3 regions of the Paenibacillus sp. PvP094 genome follow, and region 1 is predicted to be linked to each of the others. Evidence: predicted binding sites of a transcription regulator. Region 1 holds the regulator's gene; each other region holds the start of a gene.

Evidence for each region. The regulator Rex, encoded in region 1, represses fermentation and respiration genes when NADH is low (regulators of the CRP and FNR family bind a similar motif). The targets are predictions, from matches to a motif close to TTGTGAAATATTTCACAA.
Region 2: the regulator Rex is predicted to act here: its motif matches at 5,127-5,144, upstream of pflB (formate C-acetyltransferase).
Region 3: the regulator Rex is predicted to act here: its motif matches at 2,386-2,403, upstream of ABIC22_RS11835 (formate/nitrite transporter family protein).

The regions. Positions count from the first base shown of each region.
Region 1 covers NZ_JBEPOM010000001.1:4,356,406-4,363,985, forward strand. The annotation lists gene dinG (ATP-dependent DNA helicase DinG) at 1-2,550, shown strand, start outside; gene ABIC22_RS20120 (redox-sensing transcriptional repressor Rex) at 2,739-3,392, shown strand; gene ABIC22_RS20125 (amidohydrolase) at 3,379-4,683, shown strand; gene ABIC22_RS20130 (hypothetical protein) at 4,728-5,258, shown strand; gene ABIC22_RS20135 (hypothetical protein) at 5,557-6,084, shown strand; gene ABIC22_RS20140 (AAA family ATPase) at 6,077-7,579, shown strand.
Region 2 covers NZ_JBEPOM010000001.1:4,177,861-4,185,440, reverse strand. The annotation lists gene ABIC22_RS19215 (carbohydrate ABC transporter permease) at 1-295, opposite strand, end outside; gene ABIC22_RS19210 (ABC transporter substrate-binding protein) at 347-1,711, opposite strand; gene pflA (pyruvate formate-lyase-activating protein) at 1,959-2,711, opposite strand; gene pflB (formate C-acetyltransferase) at 2,784-5,042, opposite strand; gene adhE (bifunctional acetaldehyde-CoA/alcohol dehydrogenase) at 5,574-7,580, opposite strand, start outside.
Region 3 covers NZ_JBEPOM010000001.1:2,560,373-2,567,952, forward strand. The annotation lists gene ABIC22_RS11825 (FAD-dependent oxidoreductase) at 343-1,704, shown strand; gene ABIC22_RS11830 (DinB family protein) at 1,852-2,322, shown strand; gene ABIC22_RS11835 (formate/nitrite transporter family protein) at 2,486-3,325, shown strand; gene ABIC22_RS11840 (molybdopterin-containing oxidoreductase family protein) at 3,716-5,779, shown strand; gene ABIC22_RS11845 (MFS transporter) at 5,952-7,175, shown strand; gene ABIC22_RS11850 (class I SAM-dependent methyltransferase) at 7,372-7,580, shown strand, end outside.

The DNA.
Region 1 (7,580 bases):
TTCACCGGACGTATTCTGGATACCATTGATTTTCTCAAAATTTCATTTCCTTCACTTGGTTCTTATCAACTGGGGTATGTATCTTCAGAATTCGGATTCCAGCACGACCGTCCTCATCAGGCAGACAGTGATGCTTTGGCAACGGCCTATGTGCTCCTGAAGTGTTTGGATGAACTGCGTCAACTGCCATTGATTACGATACAGCGTCTCAGCGACCTGTTTGCACCTGAGGACAGCGATCTGGGCTGGTTCTTCGACGGCATGCGCAGTGAGAAGGAAGCAGAGCCCATACAGGATCTGGATGGACATACGTATTACCGCCAATTGGCCTTGAATGTGAGTGATTGGACTGAGATCGGTGCTCCACGCGATGAACGCGAAGGTAATCCGCTCGAAGGTGTAAGTTTTGAGCAGTATATGGATCAGGTCCGGGCCAATCTGCAGGATACCCTGGATCACTATGAAGAACGCGAGGCACAGACACAGATGTTCAGCAGTGTAAGGCAAGCGCTGGACGAAGAAAAGCATTTGTTAATTGAAGCAGGTACGGGTACGGGGAAATCCCTGGGGTACTTGCTGCCGGCCATATATGAAAGTGTGAAGCAGGAACGAAAAGTAATGGTTAGCACGCATACCATCAACCTGCAGGAACAGCTTCGGGAGCGTGATATCCCGCTGCTGACCAAAGTGGTGCCTTTTCCGTTTAAGGCTGCCGTGTTCAAAGGTCGGGGGCACTACCTGTGTCTTCGGAAGTTTGAGCACAAGATCAACAAACGTGAGTTCGCTACACCGAAAGAAGATTATTTTACAGCGGCTCAGATGATTGTGTGGCTCACCCAGACAGAGACTGGAGATGACGAGGAGCTGAACCTCAGTGCGCGCGGTGGGGACTTTTGGGAAACGGTACAGAGCGAATCGGAATCCTGCCTGGGACGTTCTTGTCCGTGGTTCAGGAAGTGCTTCTACCATCGGGCGAAGCATGAAGCAGGATTGTCCGATATCGTCATTACGAATCATTCTAAATTGTTTACGGATGTAAAAGCAGCTCACCAGCTTCTTCCTGCTTACGATAGTCTCGTAATCGACGAGGCTCATCATCTTGAGGATGTGGCGGGTAAGCACCTGGGTCTTCACATGAAATATTTCACGTTGGTTCATACCCTGACCCGATTGTTTAAGGATAGTCGGAACGGTCAGCTTCCCATGCTGCGAACACAACTGGCGGGGCATGAAAATTCGGTGCAGTGGGGCTCAGTCATTGACCAGATGTTTCCGCTCGCTGTTGAAGTCAAAGAAATGTGGGATCGTTTGAGCGATGCCTTGTTTAACCTGCTGCCTGAGCGGAGTGATGCTTCTCCGGGAGAAACGGGGCAATTTTCCCTCAGACTGAAGCCTTCAATGAAACCGGCGAAGTGGCAGGAGCTGCAGGATTACGAGAACCAGATTTATGTCACACTGGGGGACTTGATCCGCAAGGGAGACAAGCTGCTTCTTGAAGTGAAAGAAGACCAGGACGATTATCAATCGGATAGCTTGATCACGGACATTACAAGTCTGCTTAAGGATTTGGCAACGCTCAAAGAAAACCTTCGTTTCTTCATGCGAATGGATGATGCCAAAACGGTATACTGGATGGAGGCAAGCGGCCAATTCCGCAGCAAATCACTGCAGCTGTATGCCGTTCCTGTCGATGTTAGTGCACAGTTGAAGGACATGTTCTTCGATAAAAAGAAAAGCGTTGTCCTTACTTCGGCTACGCTCTCGGTCGATAAGTCATTTCAGTTCATGATTGAACAGCTTGGCTTGCAGGAAGCAGCCGATAATAACCGTTTGCTGACGTCCATGCTGCCATCGCCATTCCGGTATAGGGACCAGGCTTTGCTGGTCATCCCTCGTGATTTCCCAAGCGTAAAAGGCAGTGTGGGGGATGCTCACTTTGTCGACATGCTTGTACGATCTCTGGCCGAAACGGCTATTGCGACAAAGGGCCGCATGATGGTGCTCTTTACTTCATACCGAATGCTGCGCCAGGTTTACGACCCATTAAAAGAAGCGCTGTCGGGTAACGATATTTCGCTGCTTGGTCAAGGCGTTGATAGTGGCAGTCGTTCCAAGTTAACACGCAGGTTCCAGGATGCAAAAGCAACCGTTCTGCTGGGCACCAGCAGTTTCTGGGAAGGGGTAGATATCCCTGGCGAGGCGCTAACCTGTCTGGCCATTGTGAGATTGCCCTTCCAGCCACCGAACCATCCGCTTGTCGAGGCGAAGAGTGAACTGCTGCAGGAACAGAAAAAGAATCCGTTTATGAAGCTGTCTGTTCCACAGGCCGTCATCCGTTTCAAGCAGGGATTCGGCAGGCTTGTTCGTACGGCCAAGGATCGGGGCATTGTCATCGTTTACGATACAAGGGTAATTGAGTCTTATTACGGAAAGTATTTCCTATATTCATTACCCGGTCCCAAAATGGAACATATGCTGACTGAACAGATGGTTCCACGGATTAGCGAGTGGCTGGAAACACCAGCACAGGATGAAACTACGGCGAATTAGGGATGACGTCGTTGCGTAATAAGGGCTTCTCGCTGTAAACTTTATTAGGGTGTGAATTATTTTTGAAGCACTTTTAACTTGATATTTTATAAGGCATCTTGCATGATTTCATTCGGAAACGAAAAAGGTTATGCGGGATGCTACATTTTTATTTATCTATTGTGGCCTTGGTAAGGGGGAGTAATGTAATGAAATCAGATAAAATTTCGGAAGCTGTGGTACGCAGATTGCCTGTTTACTTGCGCTATTTGAATGAACTGCATCAACGTGAGGTAGGCACGGTGTCATCACAGGAACTGGGACTACGCCTGGATCTTAATCCTGCCCAGATTCGCAAAGACCTTGCATACTTTGGGGACTTCGGTCGCAAAGGCATTGGATATGACGTATCGTATCTAATCGAGAAAATCCGTCATATTTTGAAAATTGATCAGCAAATCAATGTTGCTCTGGTCGGAGCTGGTAACTTGGGACATGCATTGTCCAATTACAACGCCTATCTGAAAGACAACATGAAAATTGTTGCTGTTTTCGATGCATACGGTCCTAAGATCGGCAGTCAGATTAACAGCCTGAAAGTACAGCCCATGAATGAACTAACGGATTCGGTCAAAAAAGATAATATTCGTATTGGAATCATTACCGTTCCGGATACCGAAGCTCAGAACGTAGCCGATCAGCTCGTGGAATCCGGCATTGAAGCGATTCTGAACTTTGCACCTACCATCTTGAAAACACCACCGCACGTCCGCATTCATCATGCTGATTTTACAACGGATCTGCTTAGCCTGGCTTATTATCTGGAGAACGGAAAGGACGACGAGGAAGATGACGACAAATAGATGGGTAATTCATAACGGCAAATTTGCTGTAAATAGTGGTACGGAATGGACCGTGGTTCAAGGGTATATGGTCGTTGAAGAGGATAAGATTGTGCATATTGGTGAGACACTGCCGGATGGAGATGAGAGCCTGCCAAAGGTTGATGGCAAAGGACTGGTCTTTTTGCCGGGTCTGATCAATACGCATGGTCACGCAGCCATGTCGCTTCTGAGAGGCCACGGGGACGATCTGGCCCTGCAAGTATGGCTTCAGGAGAAAATGTGGCCTATGGAGGCGAAAATGACGTCTGAGGACGTGTATTGGGGTACCTCCCTTTCTGTATTAGAAATGCTGAAAGGCGGAACAACGGCATTCCTGGATATGTATGATCATATGGACCAGGTGGCAAAAGTAGTTGAACAATCCGGGATTCGTGCCGCATTGGCACGTGGTGTCATTGGTCTCTGTTCCGAAGAAGAGCAAATGCGCAAACTGCAAGAATCGGCTGCGTTTGCACGCGAGTGGAACGGACAGGCTGGTGGTCGAATTACGACGATCATCTCACCGCATGCGCCGTATACTTGCCCTCCGGATTACATAGAGAAGCTGGTACAGGTTGCACATGATCTGGATCTGCCGCTGCACACCCATATGTCGGAAACCCTTCGCGAAGTCGAACAGAATGTAACGGATTATGGACTGCGTCCAGTGGTACATCTGGAAAAGCTCGGTTTCTTCTCTCGACCTTCTCTCGTAGCTCACGCCGTGCATTTGAATGATGAGGAGATTGAAATTCTGGCACGCCATGATGTAGCGGTCTCTCACAATCCGGGAAGCAACCTGAAGCTTGCTTCGGGTGTTGCGCGTGTTCCGGATCTGCTGAAAGCTGGAGTAACCGTATCTCTGGGAACAGACGGACCAGCAAGCAACAACAACCTGGATATGTTTGAAGAGATGAGACTGGCTGCTTTGATTCACAAGGGAGTATCCGGTGACCCAACAGCGGTTCCAGCGGGAGAAGCGCTGCTACTTGGAACGGGGTATGGTGCCAAATCCATCTTCCTGAACAATACGGGAGCACTTCAAGTCGGCATGAAGGCTGATTTCATTGCGCTAAATATTGAACAAGCACACTTCTATCCGCACACGGATCTGATCTCTCATACCATTTACTCCGCTTCAGCCAAGGATGTGGAGCATGTATGGGTTGACGGCAAACAGCTGGTGAAACATGGTGAATGTCTTACTATGGATGAAGAGCGCATTCTGCGCGAGTCTCAACTTGCATTTGACGGACTGCTCGCCCGTTAATTTCAGAATAGCAGCAGCGTCATAGGGGAAAGGAAGTTCGGCTTTTGAAAAGAAAAAAGAAATGGATCTGGATCTCGCTGCTTATCCTAATTTTGATTCTGTTTGGATTACAGCGCTTCTATGTCTATATTACCCAGGACCAGCGCAACGAAGAAGCGCTAGCTATTCAAGCGGCGCAGGAGCAGCTCGGGATAACTTCTTATGAGGATCTCCGAAAATACGTCTGGGGTCAAAAAGAAGGCGAAGATAACATTTACTGGACGATGATGGCCAAAAATAAAGATAATCAGGACATCGCCGTCTGGGTTAAGTTTGATGCAACCAATAAACCGGTCACAGGAAGCAATGCTGTGCACAGTGAATTGCTGCAGAACGGGTTATCGGAAGCACAAGTTCGCAATCGATTCAGCTCTGAAGTACCGGGCGGAGAGATCAAACGAATTATGCCTGGAGTCGTCAATGGCGTCTATGTATGGCAAGTTTATTACAATGATGATACGCACAACTATTATCGATTCTATCGCTTCAGCAATGGAGAACAGGTTGATTTGGTCTATACGATTCCAAACAGTTAACAGATATTCAGAGATTTTTTAGGTAAAATCTTCAAAGAACCGGCAGACGGAACCCCGCCTGATCCGGTTTTTTGGCGTATCTCGAAAATTATTCTGGATTTGAATAGTTAAAATTAATAATTTATTCATATTTTCGCCTTCGAAATTGTATATACGATGTGATATACTCAAATATGTATTCAAGGTTACATCAAACAGAAATAAAACCTGTTGGGCACATCACAGGTCATTCGTACACAATTCATATTATGCCTATAAGCTATAGGGATGGGCCAAAAATTTGGGAGGGGAAACTCACTTGAAGCTAAAAGTATTGCCTATTGCTTTAACTGCCGTCATTTCAGCCGTTGTGTTGTTTGGAGGTTGGTTTGTGTATCGTCAGGTGGCCATGCAGAATCCGATTGAAAAAATGGTAACCCAGTATGAAGGGGTTAATGATGTTCAGTTAACTATTAACCGCAATGATGTACAATTGAAACTTGATTTGCAGCCAAATGTAGATTTGGGCAGATTGGTTCAATATATTCAGAAAGAAGGACAGACCCTGATCGGCTCGCGCTCATTGAAACTTGATGTCGTTGATCATTCGAATGAAGCCCTGGAGAACTGGTGGGGCGATGCGATGTTTACCGTTGCTCAGGCGATGGAGAACAAGCAGTACACCGAAATTACACCAACATTATCCAAGATGGCGACCAATGGTATTCAAGTGAATACTGCCATGGATGACAATAACGTATATGTAAGTCTTAGAGACGGAGATGCCAGCAAGTTTATTATTCTGCCGCGTGTACCCGGCCAGATAGGAGTGTGGCCTAATGCCTAAATGGACGAAGGAAGTTGCCATTGGTTTTGTCCCCGTGTTGATTATTTTTCTCGCTTTTATTGGTGTGAATATCTTTCCGATTCTGATCGCAGCGGCGGTTGTGGGCGGACTGCTGCTTATGATGCAGATGCGTGGTGGCATTACGGTTGGAGCGGGTCAGGAACGTAAGCGCAAGAAAAAAGGACCTTCCAAACTGACGTTTGAGGAAATTGGCGGCCAGGATAGTGCCAAGCAGGAGCTGAGGGAGGCTCTTGATTTTCTCATCAAACATGAAGAAATTCAGAAGTTCGGGATTCGCCCATTGAAGGGGATCCTGCTTACGGGCCCTCCAGGAACAGGGAAAACCCTGATGGCCAAAGCGGCTGCACATTATACTGATTCCGTATTCGTTGCTGCTTCAGGCAGTGAGTTTGTAGAAATGTACGTCGGCGTAGGTGCAGGAAGAATTCGTGATTTGTTTCGTGATGCCAGAACACGTGCCGCCAAAGAAAACAAAGAGAACGCCATTATCTTTATCGATGAGATTGATGTTATTGGTGGTAAACGTGAAGGCGGTCAGCAGCGTGAGTATGACCAGACGCTCAATCAGCTGTTAACGGAAATGGACGGAATTTATACATCTGATACACCGCGTATTCTCGTTATTGCGGCAACAAACCGTAAGGAAATGCTGGACAGCGCCTTAACTCGTCCGGGACGTTTTGACCGTCATATCCAGGTGGACCTGCCTGACAAGAAAGGCAGAAAACATATTTTAGAGCTTCATGCGGTGAATAAACCTCTTATGGAAGGTGTAAACCTGGAGAAAACAGCAGAGGAATCCTACGGCTTTTCAGGTGCACAGCTTGAAAGTGTCATGAATGAAGCAGCAATCTACGCCATGAGAGATGGACTGCTCAACATTGAACAGCGCCACTTGTCTCTGGCGATTGATAAAGTCATGATGGGTGAGAAGACAGATCGTGAATCCAGTGTTGAAGAGAAAAAACGGGTAGCCATTCACGAATTGGGACATGCCATCATGGCAGAGCTCGTACGTCCTGGCAGCGTAAGCCAGGTAGCTCTCAGCCCGCGTGGACAGGCACTCGGTTATGTACGTCACAATCCGCAGCAGGAGCAATTCCTATACACCAAGCGTTTTCTGGAAGAACAGATCATGATTGCACTTGGCGGTGCAGCCGCTGAAGAAATGTACTATGGTGGTCGCAGTACCGGTTCACGCAATGACTTCGAACAGGCGACCAATGTTGTACAGACCATGATGGCTTCGGGTCTGACCTCGCTTGGTATTGTAAACATGGATATGGTTACAACAGAAGAGCTCATGCGCGAAAATAAAATGATTCTGCAGGATCTGATGGATCAGACCAAACGTCTGCTCGAAGAACAACGGACAATATTCGACAATTCATTGGATACGCTGATGAGAGAAGAAGTTTTGTCTGGGGAGCAATTTCGTTGTCAATTTCGTGACAGCGCCCTTTTACCGGCATAAT
Region 2 (7,580 bases), 180 kb from region 1:
GTTTGACATTGGCAATAAGCAATGAAAATAATACAATCAGCGGAACCTGGATCAATACGGAAAATCCGATAAAAAAGCCATTATTCCGTGTGGATATCCAAAACCGTTCATCGGTTAAAGCCTTGGCATAATTCGACAAACCCACAAATCGTGGGTCTGTCGAAACGCCATTCCAGCTGGTCAAGCTATAGTACAGTGAGCTGCCAATCGGATACAGGAAAAACATGACAAACAAGATCAATGCCGGTAATACAAACAGCGTGTAGATGAGTGGGCTGCGGAGTGAAGTATTCATATTCAGCCTCCTTCAGTAACTTCAGTTGCAGCTTTGGGTAGAGTAGATTCATTATTCCACGGAAGCGTTGGCTTCCTCCTGAACTTGCTGCAGCTCCTCCGCCATCTTCTCCGGCGTGGTCTGTCCGCCAACTAGTTTTTGAATCTGCAGATTGCTGATCTCGGTGGTCACATCCGCCTGTACCAGCGCATCAAAGGCTGGGAATGATGTCTGGGATGCATTCAGGACAGCAACGATTTCCTTCATCAGCTCGTCAGTAATGCTGTCCGTTAATACCTTCTCATCCAGCTTCATGGCAGGAAGGACTCCATCTTCTACAAGTCCACGCACCTGCATGTCTTCATTATAGAAGTTTTTGATGAACGCTTTTACCGCTTCCAGCTTCTGAGGATCTTCCGCTACAGATGCCGAGAAGCCATATCCATTATTGACATCACGCATGAGGGAAGTCTGATCTCCTACGCCATTCTCTACCGGCGGCATATTGAAGAATCCAACCTTGCCGATCAACGATTCCCCGCTCTGTCCTTCCTTGAATACAGATGATTTCCATGTTCCGTCATACATCAATACCGCTTCACCACTTGTGAATTGAGTCGTGTATTCAGCGTATTCGAAGCCGAGCTCGCCTTTTTTGAAATACCCCTTATCGACCCATTCCTTATGCTTCGCAAAACCTTGAATCACACCCGGATCGGTCCACTTGGCTTCACCAGTTGCAAACTTCGCAGTAATCTCGGGACCGGCATAACGGGACCACAGATGGTTCGTCAACATCAGCGGGACCCAGCCGGCCTTGGAAGCAGAGGCAAGAGGCACTTTCCCATCTGCTTTGATCTCGGCCAGCATATTATCAAGCTCAGCCATGGTCGTTGGTGCTTGCCAGCCCTTTTTTGCAAAATATTCTTTGTTATAGAAAAAACCTTCGCCTGAACCACCAATCGGCAATCCATACACTTTGCCTTCATACGTGAACGGTTCAAGGGATGTAAACTGATCCTGAATGCCCAGCTCTTGCAAAATCGGTGTCAGATCCAGCAGCATGCCTTCCTTGGCATACACTTTGGAGTCCGGGCTCCCGAACAGTTCGAAAATATCCGGTGGATTGCCGGCCGCCATTTCCCCGCGAAGCTTTTCCTTCCGGTTCACATCTGATTCAACCCCGTCCAGCGTAAAGGTCAGATTAGGGACCTCACTTTCCACTTTGTCGACGACGTCCTGCAGAATGGCCAGCCGTTTCTGTTTATCCGCCCCTACTTGGGTGTGACGAAGCAGCATTTCCACCGGTTCCTTGCTCGTCTCCGGTTCGGAGCCTGAGGCTCCCTGCGGATTTTCGTTCCCTGAGCCCGAACATGCAGCCAGCGTCCAGGACGTAACCAGCAGCAGTGAGAGCAGCATTATCATTCTTTTTTTCATCGTCGTTGACCCTCCTCGGCATATTGCGCATTTGGTTTTACACTCTGATTATAAAAAGCCGGAGCTACCATCGTAAGGATGACAATTCATCAATGAGGGGATAAAATCCTTCACTGAACAAGCCTTTTCGTAATCCTCATGTAAAATGCAACAAAAAACAGCCCTTGCGACGTCTGTCGCAAAGACTGTTTGAAGAGTGGGTCCATTTTATGGAATATTCATTTTCTATCGGACCCATGGATATGGATCATTTTGCCCGAGCAAGTGTGTCTGTCGTTTCTTTCCGCCCCTGTTCAATCAAGCGATAAGCCCGTTCCACATCTTCTTCGGTAGGAGACGGAACGCCTTCGAGCGGATATACTTTTCCCAGTGCCTGCCATTTGTATATGCCCATCTGGTGATATGGTAAAATCTCAAACTTCTCCACACCATTCAATGTTCCGATATAGCGTCCCAGGTTAAGCAGATCTTGTTCATCATCATGAATGCCTGGCACGTATACGTGCCGAATCCACATTTTCCGGCCATGATCCGATAACCAGCGGGCCATCCGAAGTGTTCTCTCATTGGATTTCCCAGTAAGCTTGATATGCTTTTCATCATCGATATGTTTCAGATCCAGCATGACCAGATCCGTATGGTCCAACAAGTCAAGAATACGTTCAGGTTCATTGTAGCCGTTGCTGTCCAGGGTGGTGTGCAGTCCCCAGCGCCGCTTCACTTCTTTGAAAACCTGGCCGACGAACTGAGCCTGCAGCGTCGGTTCGCCTCCCGATACCGTAAGTCCGCCACCCGAACTGCGATAATAGGTCAAGTATGGCTCGATCTCAGCGAGAACTTCCTCCACGCTCATATCCCGGCCTCCATCAAGCGCCCATGTATCCGGGTTGTGACAATATTGGCATTTCAGGTGACATCCCTGCATAAAAAGCACGAAGCGGATGCCTGGGCCGTCAACCGTCCCGAAAGTTTCGAGTGAATGAATATGTCCGTTAACCATGCTGCCTCTTCCTTTCTGTATCCGCATCCGCTGTGCGTTTATGATGGTGATCTACTCCTGTTTACCGTGTTATTACATCGAACCGTGGAAGGTCCGGTTAATGACATCCAGCTGCTGCTCACGCGTCAATTTGATGAAGTTTACGGCATATCCGGATACCCTTACGGTCAATTGTGGATAGTTTTCCGGATGCTCCATGGCGTCAATCAACTGCTGACGATCGAACACGTTCACGTTCAGATGGTGAGCACCTTGACCAAAATAACCGTCCATCATGGCAACCAGATTGGATTTGCGCGTATCGGACTCTTTACCGAGCGCTTTAGGCACAATCGAGAATGTGTTGGAAATACCGTCCAGGCTGTGTTCATAAGGCAATTTGGCTACAGAACCCAGGGATGCCAGAGCTCCTTTTTTGTCACGTCCATGCATCGGGTTGGCACCTGGAGCAAACGGTTCGCCTGCTTTACGTCCATCCGGTGTTGTACCGGTTTTTTTGCCGTACACCACATTGGATGTGATGGTCAATACAGATTGGGTTGGAATGGCATTGCGGTACGCTTTATGTTTGCGGATCATGCCCATGAAGCTCTCTACCAGTTCAACCGCGATGCTGTCGACACTGTCTTCATTGTTACCGTAACAAGGGAAGTCTCCTTCAATTTCAAAATCAACGGCGATTCCTTGCTCGTTACGAATCGGTTTAACCTTTGCATATTTAATTGCACTCAGGGAGTCGGCTGCAACGGACAGGCCGGCAATACCACAGGCCATGGTACGTACGATATCGCGGTCATGCAGAGCCATCTCGATCCGTTCATAACTGTATTTGTCATGCATGTAGTGGATTACGTTAAGAGTATTCATGTACAGTTTAGCCAGCCATTCCATCATCGGTTTGAACCGTTTCATGACCTCATTGTAATCCAGCACTTCGCTTGTAATGGCCGGATATTCCGGTCCCACCTGTGCTCCGGATTTCTCGTCGCGTCCACCATTGATCGCATACAGCAGTGCTTTTGCCAGGTTGGCACGAGCGCCGAAGAACTGCATTTGTTTACCGATCTTCATGGCCGATACACAGCAGGCAATCCCGTAATCGTCTCCGTAGATGGGACGCATCAGATCATCATTCTCATATTGGATGGAGCTGGTTTCAATGGACACTTTGCTGCAATACTCTTTGAATGCCTCCGGAAGTTTGGTAGACCAGAGTACGGTCAGGTTTGGTTCCGGTGCTGGTCCCAGATTGTGCAGCGTGTGCAGGAAACGGAAGCTGTTTTTCGTTACGCGTGTTTCCCCGTTCACGGACATCCCGCCGATGGACTCGGTTACCCACGTCGGGTCACCGCTGAAGAGCTCGTTGTAATCCGGTGTACGCAGGAATTTGACGATCCGCAATTTCATGACAAAATGGTCAACGAGTTCTTGAGCCTGTTCTTCGGTCAGGATGCCTTCCTGCAGATCACGTTCAATGTAGATATCCAGGAATGAAGATACACGTCCAAGGGACATTGCAGCACCGTTTTGTTCTTTGATGGCAGCGAGGTAACCGAAGTACAGCCATTGGAACGCCTCTTTCGCTGTGGTAGCCGGCAGGGAAATATCGAAGCCATGCATTTCGCCCAGCTGCTTCAATTCCTGTAGAGCCCGGATTTGTTCGGATAACTCTTCACGCAGACGAATGACATCTTCATCAATGACATCCACTTCAAGAGCGTTCAGTTCTCCTTTTTTCGCGCGGATCAGGAAGTCCACCCCGTACAGAGCAACCCGGCGGTAATCGCCGATGATCCGACCGCGGCCGTAAGCATCAGGCAGACCTGTAATGATGCCGGCTTTGCGCGCTGCGCGCATCTCGGATGTATACGCATCGAATACACCCTGATTATGTGTTTTGCGAATATTAGTAAATATATCAATGACTTCTTGAGGCATTTCGAAGCCGTAAGCCTGACATGCATCAATCATCATGCGAATTCCGCCTGTAGGCTGAATGGAACGTTTGAATGGAGCATCGGTTTGCACACCGACGATCTGTTCCTTGGATTGATCCAGATACCCTGGTTGGTGAGACACGATCGTTCCCGGAGTGTTTACGTCCACATCCAGTACACCGCCGTTATCCCGTTCTTTTTTGGTCAGATCAGATACGATGTCCCACAGGTCTTTGGTGTTCTGTGTTGCCCCTGCGAGAAATGCTTCATCCCCGTAATACGGAGACAGGTTGTGTGCCAGAAAATCATTCACATCCACGGATTTGGTCCATGTGCCTTTCGTAAAGTTTCTCCAGCCTGTTTGTTGTTTTACGTCTTTTTCGATCACCGACATAGTAATCCCTCCACAAATTTGGATTTCCGGACACATGACAGGGTGCAAGCAAAATCGTCTCATCTGTGCCCAGAGCCGCGATTAATGTGAACTTTTTCACATATCAGCCGGAACACGTTCTCTCTACATGGGAACCGGAACCGCGGGATGGATGTTTTTCTTACATTTTCAGTATACGTCTTGCGGGTTTCACCATCTGTGATTTTTATCACAAAGTTAGTGAACTTCCTCACTCCACCATTGCAGGATCATGGTGAAGGTAAAAGTTTACACCGGATCACTGCGTGGTAGAACAACCTTCCAATCGCTGTTATCTCCAGATTTTTTCGTTCCCTTTTCAAAGGGAAAAATCCGGAGATAAACGCGAACGCTTCGCTTTTACAGGTTATTTCTCCCCCTCCGTTGTTGTGTAAAATGTTAACTTCAACGGATCCCCAAAGGATTCCGTCATCGACAAAAAGACGGCAATCGGGGCTCCCCTCCCGGGGAACCCTGAACCTATTGCCTAAACCTTGCTGTTAACGATACTGTTTATTCAAACCGTCCGTAGAACGCATTGCGGTAAACGTCTGCCAGTTCAGTCACCAGCGGCAGTTTCGGATTGGCAGTTGTACATTGGTCTTCGAAAGCACGATCGGCCAGGTAATCTACATGAGCTTCAAAATCCTTGGCATCAAATCCGATTTCCTGGAACGATTCCTCAATACCAAGTGTTTTGTTCAGTTTGCGAATTGCATTGATGAGGCTGTTCACCCCTTCTTCTGTAGTTCGTGCAGGCAATCCCAGAATTCGAGCAATTTCAGCATACCGCTCATCTGCCACAAAGTGCGAATATTTCGGGAATGATGCAAATTTGGTTGGTTTTTTCGCGTTGTAACGAATGACGTGCGGCATCAGGATTGCATTGGTACGTCCATGTGCGGTGTGATACTGTCCGCCCCATTTGTGCGCCAAGCTGTGGTTAATCCCCAGGAACGCGTTAGCAAAAGCCATACCGGCAATCGTCGAAGCATTATGCATTTTCTCACGTGCCAGTTTGTCCCCTTGCAGCGCCGATTGCTCCAGGTATTGGAATACCAGCTGGATCGCTTTGATCGCCAGACCATCCGTGTAATCATTTGCCATAACCGATACATAAGCTTCAATGGCATGAGTCAGTACGTCCATACCTGTATCTGCAACCGCTGTTTTCGGCAGTGAATAGACGAATTCAGGGTCTACGATGGCTACATCCGGTGTAAGCTCATAGTCTGCCAGTGGATATTTGGTGTTGCCCAGATTTTTATCTGTGATTACGGCAAACGATGTTACTTCCGATCCTGTACCCGATGTTGTCGGAATCGCTACGAATTTTGCTTTTGATCCAAGGCGTGGGTATTTATAGATCCGTTTACGGATATCCATGAATTTTTGCTTCAGATCGTTGAAGTCCGTGTCCGGATATTCATAGAACAACCACATGGCTTTGGCAGCGTCCATTGGTGATCCACCACCAAGAGCGATAATGCAGTCAGGCTGGAAGCGGCGCATCATTTCTGTACCGCGGTCTACCGTTGTTGTTGATGGATCGGGCTCTACATCCGAGAATACTTCGATTGCTACCGGCATTTGGCGTTGACGCAGATAATGCTCCACTTTTTCCACATAGCCCAGTTTGACCATCATGGCATCCGTAACGATGGCTACGCGAGTAATATCAGGCATTTTGGCCAGATACTGCGTTGCTCCTTTTTCGAAGTACACTTTGTTTGGCACTTTGAACCATTGCATATTCACGGTACGGCGAGCCACCCTTTTCACGTTGATTAAGTTGACGGCAGTGACATTCGATGAGGTCGAGTTACGGCCATATGAACCGCATCCCAGGGTCAATGACGGCATGTTTGTGTTGTAGATGTCCCCAATGGCACCGTGTGTGGATGGCGAATTCACGATGATCCGTCCTGTTTGCAGACGATCCGCAAATTTGCTTATCACTTCTTCGTTATTCGAATGAATAACAGAGGAGTGCCCCATGCCGCCAAAGGCAACCACTTCCGCAGCACGCTCAATCCCTTCAGCTGCCGTTTTTACTTTGTAACAAGCGAGTACGGGACTTAATTTCTCTGCAGACAGTGGGAACTTGGTGCCGACGCCTTCAATCTCTGCTACAAGAATTTTGGTGCCAGCCGGGACTTCGATACCACACATTTGCGCAATGGTTACTGCCGATTGACCGACAATCGCCGGGTTAACGGCACATTTCTCCGCATTGATGGCACCTGCTGTCAATTTCGCAGCTTCATCCTTATTGACAAAATAACAACCGTTCGCAATCATTTTCTTTTTCACCTGATCAAAGATCGGCTCTTCGATGATGACTGCTTGCTCGGAAGCGCAAATCATGCCGTTATCAAACGATTTGGACAAGATCAGATCCGTTACCGCCTGATTAATATCTGCCGTTTTCTCGATAAAGCAAGGTACATTCCCTGGTCCAACGCCGAGTGCCGGTTTACCACAGCTGTACGCTGCGCGTACCATTGCTGATCCACCTGT
Region 3 (7,580 bases), 1.8 Mb from region 1:
CCAAAAGGTTCAATAGCATAAACCGTTATTGCTCAGGGGACAATAGGTCTTAGAGGTTGAAGCAGCGGCTCGTCCACAGGGCGATATCCTATTTTTTAAATATTTTTTAAGAAAACACTTGTAATGTGAAAAAGATCACATTATAATGAGTACATGAAGTGAAATAAATCACAAAGTCACCAAGTTGGTAGTGAATATTTTCACATAATCGTTTAGTTTCATTAGTGAATGTATTCACAAAAAGAATGGAACCATTGTCGTTTTAAAGACCAGGAATCAAGCGCAGCTATTTGATAAATGAAGCACGGTTTAAATTTTATAATTTCAAGGGGGACCTTTATTATGAAAATCGCAGTTATCGGATGTACACATGCAGGAACCGCAGCCATCATAAATACCGCCAAATTGTACCCGGATGCTACCATCACGGTGTATGAGCGCAATGACAACATTTCCTTCCTATCTTGCGGTATCGCCCTTTATGTCGGTGGGGTTGTGAAGGATCCGGATGGACTGTTCTACTCTTCGCCAAACCAGCTGGCTGAGCTGGGTGTAGTCACCAAGATGCTGCATGAGGTTACAGCAGTGGATGCCGCGAATCATAAACTTCAGGCTAAAAACCTCAAAACAGGGGAAGAATTTGAAGATACGTTCGATAAGCTCATCGTGACAACAGGTTCATGGCCGGTCGTTCCAAAACTTGAGGGGATCGAGATGGAGAACATCTTGCTCTGCAAAAACTACAATCATTCCAATACGATCATCGAAAAAGCCAAAGAAGCCAAACGCGTTACCGTTGTCGGTGCAGGGTATATCGGTATTGAACTGGTTGAAGCATTCCAAATGAATGGTAAGGAAGTCACCTTGATCGATAGTGTGGACCGGATCCTCAACAAATATCTGGACCCCGAGTTTACAGATGCCATTGAGGACACACTGACTGAACGCGGGATCAAGCTTGCACTGGGTCAGACTGTACAGAAATTCGCCGGAGAGAATGGCAAGGTAACGAAGGTGATCACATCAAAAGGTGAATTCGAGACAGACCTCGTAATCCTGTGTATTGGTTTCCGTCCGAATACCGAATTGCTCAAAGGCCAGGTGGATATGCTGCCGAACGGCGCAATTATCGTGGATAAATATATGCAAACAAGCCAAAAAGACGTGTTCGCTGCAGGTGACAGCTGTGCGATTCACTATAATCCAACAGGCAAGGCTTCTTACATTCCACTGGCAACCAATGCCGTAAGAATGGGTACACTGGTAGCTCGTAACCTGGTTCGTCCAACAACGCCTTACATGGGTACACAAGGAACATCAGGAATTAAAATTTACGACCAGAATATTGCAGGTACAGGACTGACCGAAACATCTGCTACAGATGACGGGCTGGTCGTGGAAGCTGTAACACTTGAAGATGCTTATCGTCCGGAGTTCATGCCAACGGCTGAGAAACTGCTGCTCAAAGTCATTTACGAACAGGCTACACGCCGAATCGTCGGAGCACAAGTGATGTCCAAGGCGGATCTGACGCAATCGATCAATACGATCTCGGTTTGCATTCAGAACAACATGACCGTAGATGAGCTCGCCTTCATCGACTTCTTCTTCCAACCGCATTACAACAAACCATGGAACTTCCTGAACTCGGCTGGTCTTCAGGCTTTGCCTCCGGTGGAAGCGAAAGCACCAGCGATGGTGTAAAAATAAATAGAAATCCGAGAGCTGCCGCAGAAATGCGGCAGTTTTTTTATATAACTTGATGTAGTTGGTTCTGGAAATGGGTGCTATATTTAACAACAGGTTAGAGGTCAACCCATTAGATATGAACATGAAGGAGAGGTTCACAACATGCTTACAGATACAGTATCCGAGCTCAAAGTTTTGCTGCAATCCGTACCCCGTTCGTTTCTTGCACTGAATCCAAATGAACTTGTACAACCACGCATGGAAGGAAAATGGTCGCGTCTTCAGATTCTTGGTCATTTATGTGATTCGGCTCTTCATAACGTAAGCCGGTTTGTCCAAATGCAGCATCAGACCGAACCATTGTCTATAACACCTTATAATCAAGACCAATGGGTAGAGAGCCAACAGTACATCAGCGCACCGAGTGAAGAGGTGTTAAACCTCTGGATCAGTCTGAATCAGTCCGTCATTCGTGTTCTATCCAGCATGCCGGAGACAGGGGAATTACCAACGTGCGTCTTACCTGATGGAAGTGTGGTTACGATGGAATGGCTGGCACAAGATTACGTCCAACATCTGCAGCACCATCTGCAGCAAATTTTTGGTGAACATCATAATCTGGGAACAGAATAAGTAACCAACCAGCTGCACTCAAGCAAGAGAGCACGGAAGCTGGAAAAGGGGACTTTAAGGACTTTGTGATAAATGTAACAAACCTGCCGAGCCCTTCGCGATACAATGAACATATCAACGATGTAAGCTGATTTCGTTCATGAACAGTGAAGGAGAGGATGGCATGGCGGCAAAAACACCTCTTGAGGTTGCTCAATATACAGTGAACACGGGGATAAATAAAGCACAGAATCCGGTGTCCTCTGTGCTCGTTCTCAGTTTCCTGGCAGGGGCATTTATTGCGCTTGGGTTCCTGCTGGATATTCGCGTGATTGCCTCCGCGCCGGCGGAATGGGGCAGCTTGGTTAACCTGATCGGTGCAGCGGTATTCCCCGTGGGCTTGATCTTGGTATTGATTGGTGGGGGAGAACTGCTGACAGGCAACATGATGGCAGTACCGCTCGCCACACTGGCCCGTAAACTGTCCGTAGGCAGCATGCTGAAGAATCTTACCTTGGTCACGATCGGGAACTTTTTGGGTGCACTGTTCGTGGCATATGCGTTCGGGCATGTGCTTGGTCTCACAGGAGAAGGAGTGTATCTGACCAAGGTTGTGGATATGGCGGGACACAAGCTGCATGACGGCTTTCTACAGGCGTTTATATCTGGAATCGGGTGTAACTGGCTGGTAGCCCTGGCGGTGTGGCTATCTTACGCTTCGGATACAATGAGTGGCAAGGTGCTCGGCATCTGGTTTCCGACCATGGCCTTTGTTGCTATTGGATTCCAGCACGTGGTTGCCAATATGTTTCTTATTCCGGCTGCTATCTTCGAAGGGCATTACTCATGGGGGCAGTACATTATGAACTTCATCCCGGTATGGCTCGGTAATCTGACGGGAGGCGCATTGTTCGTTGCTGCTGCCTACTGGATGGTGTACCTGCGGAAGACCGAGACCGAGGTCAAAGCGGTTGTTCAGACAGTAGAGCCGGAAGCCAGACCGATCTGGAGCAAACAGGCATAATTGCCCGCACAATTTCAACTGAATATATTAAAGCGATCCCTTACTGCCTTGAGTTCACGGTGTATGTTATACCGTAAGCCGGCGAAGATGGGATCGCTTTTTTTACAGACAAAATAAATTCGCCATGACAAGGTTCGGGGGAACGAAACCTGTTCATGGCGAATTTCGGGAGTGGTCCATGATATGGCATGAGGAGGAAGTGGGGAAACACTAACCTAATGCCTTGTTTTTAATTTACCCCTGAATTTCGAGGATGAATCATGGGACCAAAACTTTTTTTGAATTAAAGGCATCAAGCCTGAGCGAACAAAACATGACTGTTCTCTTTACGTCATTACCTCCAAAATTATATGATGTAAGGATAGTTTTAAATGGGGAGGACTTGTACATATGATCGATCAGGAGAATGGCGTGTTCCCGGCGGTTTGCCCGCTTGACTGCCCGGATACTTGCGGCCTGCTGCTTCATAAGGAGAACGGTAAAATCGCGAAGGTGGCGGGCAACCCTGACCATCCGATTACGAAAGGCGCCATCTGCAATAAAGTCAGAAACATGGCAGAGCGGATATATCACCCCGAGCGGCTGCAATATCCGATGAGACGTGTCGGCGCGAAAGGTGAAGGCAAGTTCGAACGTATAAGCTGGGATGAAGCTATCCATGAGATTACGGGGAAATTCAAATCGATATCCGCGAAGTACGGCTCGGAGAGCATCCTGCCATACAGCTTCTACGGCAATATGGGGATCCTTGGGGTAGATGGGATGGATCGTCGATTCTTCAATGCGCTTGGTGCAAGTATGCTGGAGCAAACGATCTGCAATGCGGCAGGGAATACCGGATGGAAATATACGATGGGCGCCAATCGGGGAACGCTGCCTGAAGATACGGAGCATTCGGACCTTATTTTGGTCTGGGGAGGCAACATTGTAAGTACAAACATGCACCAAGTTGTCCTGGCTGAGAAAGCCCGCAAAAAAGGTGCCCAAATCGTGGTCATTGATGTTCACCGGAATCGTACAGCTCAATGGGGAGACTGGTTTATTCCGCTATACCCGGGGACAGACAGCGCACTCGCACTGGGACTGATGAATGTACTGTTTGACCGGGGCCTGACAGACGAAGCCTTTATGCAAAAGTATACTGTGGGCCATGAGGCACTGCGTGATCATGTCCGCGACTACACCCCTGAACGGGTTGCGCGCATCACGGGTGTACCGGAAGCAGATATCGTGAAGCTGGCTGAACTGTACGGAAACGCGCAGGCAGCACATATTCACATCGGCAACGGTCTTCAGCACCATGACAACGGAGGCATGAATGTGCGCAGCATTGCCTGTCTGCCTGCCATCACGGGACAATGGCTGAAGCGAGGCGGCGGAGCCGTACGCACCAACAGCTATGCGAGCACCAATAGCGACGCACTGGAGCGTCCAGAGCTTCGGAGCAATTCGGAAGCACGGGTTGTGAACATGAACCGGATTGGCGAAGCATTGCTGGAAGCGCAGCAGCCGATCCGGGCGTTAATGGTTTACTGCAGCAATCCACTGGTGGTGGCACCGGATACCGAGCGGGTGGAGCGAGGTTTTGCACGGGAAGATTTGTTTACCGTTGTGCATGATCTGTTCATGACGGACACGGCCAAGTATGCAGACATTGTGCTGCCGGCCAAGTCTTCGTTTGAAGCGACAGATCTGTATACGTCCTACTGGCATCAGTATGTTCATCTGCAGGAACCGGTCATTGCCCCAATGGGAGAGAGCAAGAGCAATGTGGAACTGTTTTCGCTGCTGGGACAGGCGATGGGATATGATCCTGAGATTTTCGGTGAGACGCCGGAACAGATGATTGCGGACGCCCTGGCGGATACAGGTAATCCTTATATGAATGGAGTAACGCTGGAGGCCCTTCAGGAGCATCGTTTTGTGAAACTGGATATGTCGTCGCATGATTCATTCCTGGAACAGCTGCCTACACCATCCGGGAAGATCGAGCTGTATTCGGAAACGATGGCAGAGAGGGGACTTCCGCCGCTGCCTACATATCGTGCTCTAGTTGAAGGGTATGACGGGGAACATCCGGCCGGACCTGATGATGTGCATCCACTTATGTTCCTGTCGCCACCGAATCACAATTTCCTCAATTCAACCTTTGCCAATACGGAGAAGCATCAACGTATGGAGAAAATGCCCATGCTGCAGATTCATCCGGAGGATGCGGCTCTCAGAAACATTGAAGATGGCGATGCGGTGGTCGTGTGGAATGACCGGGGACGGATCGAACTTACTGCCAAGGTGGGTGAATCCATGCTGCCGGGTACGGTTATTAGCCAAGGCTTGTGGTGGGATGGAAGTGGACGGAAACAGCGGGTGAATTCACTGACATCGGGTCGGCTGTCGGACATGGGCAACGGGGCAACGTTCTTCTCGGCCACTGTCGAAGTGAAGCGTCAATGAGTGTACTTGCAGATTGAGGCTTTTCAGGTAAGATGAACAAGGGATAAACCTTGAAGCAAGAATAAAAGGCAATGTTTATTTATACAAATAGCCTCCGCTCAGGTAGTTTAAGCCGCCGTGAGTGGAGGTTTGTTTTGCTCGTTTATGGTAGTAAGGAGAATGGATGAAGATGATGAGATGGTTGGATACCTATCCAAAAGAAGTCAAAGTATTTTTGCTGGCAAGTCTGGTTAACGCGACAGGCAGTGCCCTGATGTGGCCGCTGACCACGATGTACGTATTTGATGAACTTGGGCGGACGATGGCTAATGCGGGATTCGTCATTCTGATCCAGTCGCTCGGCGGTATCTTCGGCCAGCTGCTCGGCGGTGCATTATATCACAGAGTCGGCGTGAAGAAGCTGATCATTGGATCGCTTGCCCTTAATGCACTTGGGCTGTTTGCCCTGCCCTGGATTAGTGCGTACTGGGTTGTATTTATATGTGCCATGGGCTGGATCGGTTTGTTCAGTTCCTTGTCGCTGCCTGCGATCCAGGCCTTTATTGGCTTTCGGTTTGCGGAGCGGCGTGGAGAGCTGTTCAATATTATTTATGTAGCGAACAATATCGGTGTAGCGATTGGGACGGCACTCAGCGGTTTCTTGGCTGACTTTTCCTATCACCTCAGCTTTGTACTGAACGGCGTAACCTCTGCCGGATTTGCAGTCTTCTTCTGGTACTATCTATCGCGGGTGGAGCCGGATCAGGGAGAAGTGCATCTGACGAAACGCAAAAAGGTCCAAAATGGTCCCGGGATCTGGGCGCTGCTTGGCAACACCAGGTTATATCTGTTTATGAGCCTGGGGGTATTGTTCATCCTGTTTGGCAATTCCATCTGGAACACAGGCGTATCGCCGTATATCATCTCGGAAGGGATGGAGAAAAGAATGTACGGCCTGCTCTGGACACTGAACGGGGTTCTGATCTTCGTGGGCCAACCGTTCACGAGTTGGGTTAAACGCACCATGGCTCGTACCTCAACTGCGCAGATGGCAGCGAGTGCGATATTCTATGGATTGGCTTATATTATCATGATCACGATGTACAGCTATCCGGGCATGGTGTTTGCGATGGTGCTGGCGACCTTTGGAGAAATGCTGATCTCACCTGCAACCCCTGCCTTTATCTCTGACCATGCGGGCAGAGCGGCACCATTCTACATTGGAGTCTCCGGCGGGATCGGATCGATTGGTCGTGTCATTGGCCCTTATGTGATGGGTGTGATGTATGATAATCAGGGCCTGATCTCCGTAGCCTGGCTGGCAACAGCGATGGCTGGGGTGGCTCTGCTCGGTTTTGCACTTCATGCCGTCCTGAATCGCCACCGTGAGGTGAAGGAGTATGGGTTGGATACCTAGAGTCTTCTAGGCGGGAGTATCATTGGAACAGACATGTTGGACGAGTAGAAGATTTACCCAACATGTCTGCATGTTCCACAAAATTTTGGTTGACAAAAATGTGTTTTTATGCTATAATTTACATATTAAATCATTCCGTATATACTAAGGTTCTCCTGGCCAGGGGGACCTTATTTTGTTATGCGGGAGGATAAATATGAAGCCGAATGAATCCAGCATTACGTCTTTGATCTCGGCCTTTGGCCGCGCCTATCACAGCCAATATGACTCACCTCTGATTTTCGATGATCATCTAGCCAAGGCTCTGATTTCTCCACAGGAGTTTGAACAGATTCGGGAGCAAATGGTGCAGGGCATTCATTTTTTTAATCCCGAAATGGCCGATATGGGGAAGGAGGACCCCGA